Regions from separate parts of the Luteibacter sp. TLI7-4A genome, predicted to be linked through region 1. Evidence: predicted binding sites of a transcription regulator. Region 1 holds the regulator's gene; each other region holds the start of a gene.
What was found. The regulator FliA, encoded in region 1, starts transcription of late flagellar genes. The targets are predictions, from matches to a motif close to TAAAGTTTNNCNNNCNNNGGCCGATAA.

Region 1 (3,275 bases):
GCCTCGCCGGCAACGACCCGAAGCTGCAGCAGCAGTTCGAGACACTGCGCGCCACGTCGGACGTGCGCGTGTGCCTGGTGCTCGCCGCCAATGCGCAGGCCCAGGCCATCGACAACGCGATCCGCGCTTACGCGCCGCTGGCGCCGCAGAGCGCGATCCTCACCAAGCTCGACGAGGCACCGCTGATCGGCGGCGCGCTCTCGGCCCTCATCCGCCACCGGATGCCGCTGGACTACACCACGGATGGGCAGCGCGTGCCCGAGGACATCGCCTCGGCCGATGCGCGCAAGCTGGTCTGCCTCGCGGCCCAGTTGCTCAAGCAGCGTAACGACGAACCGGACGACGCCCTGCTCGCCGAGCGCTTCGGCATCGCCGCGCCGGCCCTGGCCTGACCGCGCCCACCCTTTTCCCGGCAACCGCAAACACTTACGGCAGTGACTTCCTTCATGAGCACACACGTCGATTCCACCCAGGCCGCCGGACTCCACTGGCTGGCCGACCGCCGTCCCACCCGAAGCATCGCCGTCGCAGGCGGGAAGGGCGGCGTGGGCAAGACCACGGTGGCGGTCAATCTCGGCATGGCGCTCGCGATGGGCGGCCGTGACGTCGTCCTCCTCGACGCCGATCTCGCCATGGCGAACATCGACGTCCTTCTCGGCCTCCAGCCCACCCGTCACCTCGGCCACATGCTGGAGGGCGAGTGCGGCATCGAGGACCTGATCCTCCAGGCCGCCCACGGCCTGAAGGTCATTCCCGCCACGTCCGGCACGCGCCGGATGGCGCAGCTGCCGAACATCGAGCACGCGGCCGTGATCCGCGCCTTCGACGAATATCCGCTGCCACCGGAATACCTGATCGTCGACACCGCCGCCGGGATTTCCGACAGCGTATCGATGTTCGCCGCCGCCTCGGACGAGGTGGTGGTCGTGGTCTGCGACGAGCCCGCCTCCCTGACCGACGCCTATGCGCTGATCAAGGTCATGAGCCGCGAGTTCGACGTGAATCGTTTCCGCATCGTCGCCAACATGGTCCGGCACGCCCAGGAAGGCCGCCAGCTGTTCGAGAAGCTGTCCCGGGTGACAAACCGCTTCCTCGACGTGTCCCTGGATTTCATGGGCATGGTTCCGCACGACGAGTACCTGCGCCAGGCCATCCGCCGCCAGTCGGCGGTGGTCGACGCCTGGCCGAGCAGCCGATCGGCGGTCGGATTCAAGAATCTGGCCAGGTCGGTCGATACATGGGGTGAACCCGAACCCCGGGCACAGGGCCGCATCGGCTTTTTCGCCGAACGGTCCCATCTGGGGGAGGGCTGCCACTGTGAGCGTCGCGACCGAATATCTCGAGATCACGCGTATCCCGGCGGATCAACTAGTCAAGAACCACGCGCCGCTGGTGCGCCGGATCGCCTATCACCTGATGGGCCGGCTGCCGCCAAGCGTGGATGCGAACGACCTCATGCAGGCCGGGATGATCGGACTGCTCGAGGCGGCAAGGAATTATTCGCCGACTCGCGCGGCCAGCTTCGAAACCTATGCGGGCATCCGCATACGTGGCGCCATGCTGGACGAACTGCGCAAGACGGACTGGACCCCGCGCTCCGTCCACCGGAAGTTGCGCGAGGTCGCGGAGGTGACGAGGCAGATCGAGAACGAGACGGGTGGCGACGCCGAAGACGCGGAAGTGATGAAGCGGCTGGGCATCGACGCCATGGAGTACAACCAGATCCTGGCCGACGCGGCGAGCGCGCGGTTGCTGAGCCTCACGGCGCCGGAAGGCGACGAAGGCGCCGCGATCGACGTGGTCGACCCGGATGCCGCGGGCCCGGATGGATTGTTCGAGCAGCAAGGCCTGCGTGACGCGCTGGCGCAGTCCATCGACGGGCTGCCGGAGCGCGAGAAGCTGGTCATGTCGCTGTACTACGATGAAGAGCTCAACCTGAAGGAAATCGGTGCGGTGCTGGGGGTGAGCGAATCGCGGGTGTGCCAGATCCATGGCCAGGCCCTCATTCGACTCCGCGCACGCATGTCGGGTTGGAAAGACAAGCATTGACGAACGCGCGGTAGCAAGGCGGAGACGAGTTTTGGACAAGAACATGAAGATCCTCGTGGTGGACGATTTCTCCACCATGCGACGCATCGTGAGGAACCTCCTGGTGGAGTTGGGATTCACCAACACCCTCATCCAGGAGGCGGAGGACGGCAACGCGGCGCTCGCGCTCTTGCGCGCGCAGCCGTTCGACCTCGTCGTGACGGACTGGAACATGCCGAACATGACCGGCATCGACCTGCTCCGGGCGATCCGTGCCGACGCGGCGCTGAAGGCCATGCCTGTACTGATGGTCACGGCGGAGAACAACCGTGACCAGATCATCGCGGCGGCGCAGAGCGGCGTGAACGGCTATGTCGTCAAGCCATTCACGGCGGTCACGCTGAAGGAAAAACTCGACAAGATCTTCGAACGACTCGCCGCGGCCGCGGGCTAAGGAATGACGATGAATACCATGCTTTCCAGCGGCCACGATGTGGCTCCCGAACTGCGTGCACTGCTCGACGCCGACGACAGCGTCTCCTTCGAGCAGGCGCTCGACCAGCTGCTGCGTACCCGTGAGCAACACCTGTTCATGGCGCTCGGCCATCTCGCGCGCGACCTGCACGAGTCCGCCCGCCGCCTCGCCGCCGATATTTCGCACGACGGCGTGCCAGGCAACATGAGCGATGCGCGCAAGCACCTGCGCGACGTGCTCGAGATGAGTTCGCAGGCCGCGCACCGCACGCTCGATTTCAGCGAGAAGCTGCGCCCACAGGCACAGGCCCTCGCGCGCCAGGCGGACGAGGTGCTGGTGCTCGACCACGCCGACCCGGCCTTCGCCACCCACGCCACCGCGCTGGCCGTGCGCGTGGGCGATTTCGCGCAGAGCTGCGACATCGGCTTCGGCGAGATGGTGGAGGCACAGTCCTGGCAGGATCTCTCCGGCCAGCGCGTGGCCCAGGTTGAGGCTTTCATGGCCAAGGTCGAATCCTCCCTGGTGGAACTGGTTCGCCTGACCGGTTCGCTGGCGGGCGGTGCCGCGCCGGCCGCCGACAAGGTCAGCCAGGACGAAGTGGATCGCCTCCTCAGCGAGTTCGGGTTCTGAGCGCCGTATGAGCGTGGAGCTGGACAACGAGCTGCTCAACGTCTTCCTGATCGAGGCGCGGGAGTTGCTTGAGAGCCTGGGCGAACAGCTCGTGGATCTCGAGGCGTCGCCGAACGACATGGAACTGTTGAACGCGGTCTTC
Region 2 (3,275 bases), 2.0 Mb from region 1:
GGGCCAGCGCCACCGCCTCGGGCTGGCCTTCAACGAGATGGTCCGCAACGGCGAGCTGAAGGCGCCGGTGGTCATCGGCCGCGATCACCTGGATTCCGGATCGGTGGCCAGCCCGAACCGCGAGACCGAGGCGATGCGCGATGGCAGCGACGCCGTCAGCGACTGGCCGCTGCTCAACGCCATGCTCAACGTGGCCGGCGGCGCGACCTGGGTGAGCCTGCACCATGGCGGTGGCGTGGGCATGGGTTACAGCCAGCACAGCGGCGTGGTGATCGTCTGCGACGGTAGCGAGGCGGCGGACAAGCGGCTCGCACGGGTGCTGTGGAACGATCCGGGGACCGGCGTGATGCGGCATGCGGATGCGGGGTATGAGGAGGCGATCGGCTGTGCGCGGGAGCAGGGGCTGAACTTGCCGATGGTGGGGTGAGGGCGTCGACGTCGATGGGGTGAGGACATCGCCGCTGAAGCGGCTCCCACAAGAGCATCGCCGACAGGGTCGGCTCCCACCAGGGCCAGGAGCATCGCCGACTGGCCGGCTTCCACCGAAGCCGAGGCTGCATGCTTTGGTGGGAGCCGACCCTGTCGGCGATTCAACCTTGCGGAACCCACCCTGTCCGCGATGCCCTTGTGGGAGCCGCTTCAGCGGCGATCCGGGTCCGCCTCAACGCCCGCCAGTCTCGCCTCAGCGCCCGTTAGCCCAGCCAGCCACATACCGCTGCGGATACAGCCGCTGCAGCGCCAGCACCTTCGGCCGGTCGTTCACCACGATGTACATCGCATCCGGGTTCAGCCGCATGTAGTCCTGGTGATAATCCTCGGCGAGATAGAACGCCTTCAGCGGCGTCACCTCGGTCACGATCGGCGCCGCAAACGCATGCGCCGCGGTGAGCTGGGCCACGTACGCCTCGGCCACCTTCTTCTGCTCCGGCGTGGCATAGAAGACCGCCGAACGATACTGCGTGCCCACATCCGGCCCCTGGCGGTTCAGCAGGGTCGGGTCCTGGGCCACGGAGAAGAACACCTGCAATAACTGGCCATAGGTGACCTGGGCGGGGTCGTACACCACCCGCACGGATTCCGCATGGCCGGTGTCCCCGTCACTGACATCGTCGTAGTTCGCGTGGGCGGCGTCGCCACCGGCGTAACCGGCGCGCACGCTCTTCACGCCGCGCACGTGCTGGAACACCCCTTCGACACCCCAGAAACAGCCACCGGCGAACACGGCGGTGGCCTCGCCGGTGGCCGGCGAGGCATCGATGGTGGGGGCGGGCAGGGGAACACCTTCCTCCCGGGCCGAGGCGGCCGTACAGGCGGTGAGGGCGAGGAACAGGACGGGAAGCAAGGGACGGCGCATGGCGATCTCCGAGGGAGGTGTGGGCCTGCCTATAGGACCGGGGATACACCCTTTACCTCACAGGCGGCTACAGGATTCCGTGAAGCTGCCGCTAACCGTTGGATCACCGTGCGTGGGCGGCCGCCGCATGGGAACGCAGTGGCTCGGAAGGGGGCAGGAGAGTGGCGTACGACCTGGTGGAGAGACGCGTGTTCGTGGCCGATCTGGAGGTCGGCATGTACGTGAGCCGTCTCGATTGCGAATGGTCCGATACGCCGTTCCCGTTGCAGGGCCTGCCGATCGCCTCGCGGGCCGACATCGACCGCCTGAGCCGGTTCTGCAAGTACGTCTTCGTGGACATGCACCGGCGTGTCACGCCCGCGCGCGTCGTGCCCGTCGTGGCGCCCCGGCCCGCACTGAACCCTCGCCTGGTCGCTCGCCACAGCTATACGGACACGGTGCCGTTCGACGAGGAACTGCCGCGGGCCCGCGAGGCGTTCGACGGCATGTCACGCTTCGCCGAACGATTGGTGGACGACATCCACGGCGGCCGGGCGATCGAGCCGGGCGCGGTGGAAGAGGCCGTACGGCCGATGGTCGCCAGCGTACTGCGCAGTGGCGACGCCTTCTTCTGGATCGAGAGCCTGCGCCAGCGCGACAGCTACACCTACCAGCACGCCGTCGCCTGCAGCACGCTGGCGGCGGCGTTCGGCAGGCACATGGGATTCGCTGGCGAGGCCATCGTCAGTCTCGCCGCGGGAGGCCTGCTGATGGACGTGGGCAAGGCCCAGCTGCCCGATGAGCTGCTCGGACGCGGCGGCCCGTTGAGCGACGAGGAATGGGAACTGACTCGCCAGCACGTGAGCGAGGGCATGGCCATCCTCGACCACGCCGGCGTCAGCGACCCCGAGGTGCGCGACATGGTGCTGACCCACCACGAACGCTTCGATGGCAGCGGTTATCCCGCGGGCCTCGCCGGCACCGCCATCCCCCTGTCCGGCCGGATGGCCGCGATCATCGACACCTACCACGCGATGTCCACGCCGCGTCCCTACCGCCCGGCCGTCTCCCGGCACCTCGCCCTCCGCCAGCTGTACGCAGGCCGTGACCGCGAGTTCCAGGGCGAGCTGGTGGAACAGTTCCAGGCCTGCATGGGGGTCTATCCGACAGGCTCGCTGGTGGAGTTGAACACGGGCGAGGTCGCGATCGTCATGATGCAGAACCAGGCGCGCCGCCTGCAGCCCCGCGTGGCTATCCTTACGCGAAAGGACAAGGCAGCGCTCGAGGAATTCCTTATCATCGATCTCATGAACCAATCGGACAGCATCCGCCGTGAGATCCTGCGTACCTTGCCCGCGGGCAGCCATGGAATCGACCCCCGGGAGTATTTCGTCCAATGAGCGAGCGGCGTGCCGACATCCTGCCTGCGGTGCAGGTCATCCTCGACCGGGTGGTCCCCGATTCGGGATGGCGCGCCGTGCTCGTCGTGCGGTTGCAGGGCATGCGCGAGGCGCAGCTCCGCTTCGGCTACGACTTCGGCAATGCCATCATGCTGGCCGCCCGCGAGCGCCTGGTGGAGGCGGTTCGCCATGTGGATACGGTCTTCGTCGCCGGTGACGACAGCTTCGTGGTGGTGCTGCCCTCGGTACGCAACCGCACCCATGCGCTGCTGGCGGCCACGCGCATCGTAGGTGCCTTCGACACGCCCCTGTTGCGCGGCGAGCGCCCCTGGCACGGACGGCCCGTGGTCGGCGTGGCGGTGCATCCCGAACACGGCACCTCCGCGGAGCTGCTCTATCGCCGCGCCGAACTGGCCCATGACGAAGCACAGCGCGTGGGCGAGCCGTTCGCGCTTTACCAGCCCGACGCCACGCCCGTGGAGATCCTCTACGGCGAACTCCGCGAAGACATCGAGGCCAATCGCCTGCACGTGGCCTTCCAG
Region 3 (3,275 bases), 880 kb from region 1:
ATGCCCCGATCCTGGCGGAGACCCTCCGCCGGCAGGACGACGTCGCCGGTTCCGGCGCTAGCGGCTTGCCGGAACCGTCGACTACTCGCCGCACCGGATTCCCCCTGGCTTCGGAGCGCACCCATGTCCATCAACGAAGAAAAACTCAATGCCTTCCTCGGCAAGGCGGTCGGCGACCTTGGCGCCGCGTTCAGCGCGGTGCTCGTTTTGCTCGGCGACGAACTCGGCTTGTACAAGGCACTCGCAAGCGAATCCCTGACTCCCGCCGAACTCGCCACGCGCACCGGCACCCACGAACGCTATGTGCGCGAATGGCTAGGCAACCAGGCGGCCGGCGGTTATGTCGATTTCGACGCCGCATCGGGCAAATACCATCTCAACGACGAACAGGCGGCCTGCCTGGCCGATCCGGCCGGTCCCGTCGATCTTTCCGGCGCCTATGAAGTCGCCCTCGCGCTGTTCCACACTTACCCGCGCGTGCGCGACAACTTCCGCAGCGGTGCCGGCATGGAGTGGGGCGAACACCACCCGTGCCTGTTCCATGGCACCGAACGATTCTTCCGCGCCGGATACCATGCCCATTTGCTGGGCGCCTGGCTGCCGGCATTGGAGGGTGTCGTCGACAAGCTCGGGCGCGGTGGCAAGGTCGCCGACATCGGTTGCGGCCACGGCGCGAGCACGGTGCTGATGGCGAAAGCCTTCCCGGCATCGCACTTCGTGGGCTACGACTATCACGCACCGTCGATCGATGTCGCTCGCGAGCGCGCGAAGGAGGCCGGCGTGAGCAACGCATCGTTCGAGCAGGCGGATGCGTCGGGATACGAAGGACGCGACTTCGACCTCATCACCTTCTTCGATTGCCTGCACGACATGGCCGATCCCGACGGCGCCGCCCGGCACGCGAAGGATGCACTGAAAGACGATGGCACGTGCATGGTGGTGGAACCTTTCGCCGGCGACAGCACGGCGGACAACCTCAACCCCGTCGGCCGCGTGTACTACGCGGCATCGTCGATGATCTGCGTGCCGGTGTCGCTCGCCAGGCACGGGCCGGCGTTGGGTGCCCAGGCAGGCGAGGCGCGGCTGCGCAAGGTGATCGTCGACGCGGGCGGATTCCGTCGCTTCCGTCGTGCCGCCGAAACGCCGTTCAACATCGTGCTGGAAGCGCGTCCATGAGCGACCTGTACGCGATTTCGGCATGTATGGATGTCTGCGCCTGAAAATGCGAAAGCGACGCTAAAGTCCGTTTCCCGTCGGCCGATAAGGACCGAAGTCTCAACGGGCGGGGGAGCGCCGATGGCTCGCTATACGATCAAGGTCCGCATGGGATTGCGGCTTGGGCTGGTACTGACGTTCCTGGTGATAACCGGCCTGGTCGGCCTCTACGGCATCGACCGGGCCAACGCCAATACCGGCGAGATCTACCAACATGCCAGTGAATTGCTGGCCCAGTTGGAAGCGGAACACGGCGGTGCGTCGTTCGTAACGGCAAGACATTCGCTCGACGCGATGGCCCAGGAGCAAGCCGCGGAAGGACGCGACGTTCGCAACGCCGAGCTTGGCGCCGTACTGGCGGGCCTCCTGCTCTCGGTGATATTCGACGGTATCTTCGTTCGCTCGGTCACCGTACGCATCCGGGACGCGCTGGCCCTTGCCCGCACGGTCGCCGACGGTGTCCTGGACAACCGCATTCCCGCCCTCTATTCCGATGAGATCGGTGAACTCCGCGCCGCCTTCCGCGACATGGACGAGCGCCTCGCTGGCGTGATCCGGAAGGTACGCGATGGTGCGGGTGCGGTGAACGTCGCCGCGGTGCAGATGGTGTCGGATAACGAGGTGCTGGCTCGCCAATTGATCGAGGATGCGGCCGGCTTGCGCGACACGGCCACGGGCATGGAGACGGTGGCCACCCTGGTGGTGCAGACCGCGGAGCACGCCCGTCATGCCGACCGGCTGGCCGCCGAGGCGCGCAAATGCGCGGAGGACGGCGGCGACGTCGTCGCGCAGATGCAGCAGGCGATGAGTGCGATCGGTGATTCGAGCGACCGCATCGCCGATATCGTGGGCCTCATCGATGCGATCGCTTTCCAGACCCGCTTGCTCGCCCTGAATGCCGCCGTGGAGGCCGCGCGTGCCGGCGAGCATGGGCGGGGTTTCGCGGTGGTCGCCGGCGAGGTACGCAACCTTGCCCAGCGCTGTACCGCGGCGGCGGGTGAAATCAAGCAGCTGATCGCCGACAGCCGCGACAAGGTGAGCGACGGTGCCCAGCTGGCGAACAGTTCCGGCGACACGCTGGCGAGGATCGTGCACAGCGTGCGGGAACTCACCGACGTGGTCGGTCACATCGCCCGTGCCAGCGAACAGCAGTCCGCCGGCGTGGGCAGGGCCAGTGTGTCGATCAACCAGATCGACCAGGCGATGCAGGCGCATGAATCGCTGTTGCGGCAGGCCGGTTCCGCCAGCCGACACATGCTCGAACAGGCCGACGGCCTGGCAGACAACGTCGCCTTTTTTACCTTCGCACGCACCTGACCGTCACATAGGATCTCCCATGGAACAGCACTACGACATGGTCATGGTGGCGTACTCGTTCGTGATCGCCACCCTCACCGGTTACTGCGGCATCGAAATGACGTCCCGCGTGCGCGCCGCCGCGCCGGAGGAGAAGACGCGCTGGATCATCGCCGGAGCCTTCGCCTTCGGCACCGGCGTATGGGCCATGCATTTCATGGGCATGGCGGCGCTGACACTCGGCGTGCCAGTGACCTTCGACCTGCCGATCACCGTGGCCTCATGGCTGGTGGCGGTGGTCGTCAGCGCGATCGGCTTGTACGTGATCCGCGATGGAGTGCGCCTGGTGACCTGGTTGATCGCATCGGTGCTGATGGCCACCGGCGTTTGCCTGATGCACTACGGTGGCATGTACGCCATGCGCATGTTGCCGGGCATCGAATACCGGCCGTTGCTGTTCTGGGTTTCCGCGGCGATCGCGCTGGGCGCCAGCGGCGCGGCCTTGCTGATCATGACCTGGTTGCGCACCAGCCGACACTGGACCCACGTGGCGTTGCGCCTGGGTGCCGCGCTGGTCATGGCGGTGGCGGTGACCGGCATGCACTACACGGGCATGGCGGCGGCCATGTTCGCGCCGGGATCGTACTGCTCGCCAGGAAATCAGCTGAGCGACGCGTGGACGATTCTCGGGCTCGTGATGGTGGCGACGGCCGTGGTCAGCCTGTCGCAGTGGTGGGCGTTGCTCAAGTAATAGTGGCGACCAT

Region 2: ACR9Y6_RS01480 (HD-GYP domain-containing protein) is a predicted target of FliA. The motif match lies at 1,423-1,449, and genes of this name have one in related genera.
Region 3: ACR9Y6_RS06210 (methyl-accepting chemotaxis protein) is a predicted target of FliA. The motif match lies at 1,238-1,264, and genes of this name have one in related genera.

What each region holds. Positions count from the first base shown of each region.
Region 1 is NZ_JBPGWO010000001.1:2,289,594-2,292,868, reverse strand. Features, by position in the region: gene flhF (flagellar biosynthesis GTPase FlhF) at 1-392, shown strand, start outside; partial or broken gene ACR9Y6_RS10070 (P-loop NTPase) at 447-1,151, shown strand; gene ACR9Y6_RS10065 (RNA polymerase sigma factor FliA) at 1,318-2,049, shown strand; gene cheY (chemotaxis response regulator CheY) at 2,081-2,482, shown strand; gene ACR9Y6_RS10055 (protein phosphatase CheZ) at 2,492-3,133, shown strand; gene ACR9Y6_RS10050 (chemotaxis protein CheA) at 3,141-3,275, shown strand, end outside.
Region 2 is NZ_JBPGWO010000001.1:311,162-314,436, forward strand. Features, by position in the region: gene hutU (urocanate hydratase) at 1-427, shown strand, start outside; gene msrA (peptide-methionine (S)-S-oxide reductase MsrA) at 683-1,354, opposite strand; gene ACR9Y6_RS01480 (HD-GYP domain-containing protein) at 1,516-2,733, shown strand; gene ACR9Y6_RS01485 (putative bifunctional diguanylate cyclase/phosphodiesterase) at 2,730-3,275, shown strand, end outside.
Region 3 is NZ_JBPGWO010000001.1:1,406,845-1,410,119, reverse strand. Features, by position in the region: gene ACR9Y6_RS06215 (class I SAM-dependent methyltransferase) at 124-1,176, shown strand; gene ACR9Y6_RS06210 (methyl-accepting chemotaxis protein) at 1,297-2,532, shown strand; gene ACR9Y6_RS06205 (MHYT domain-containing protein) at 2,552-3,262, shown strand.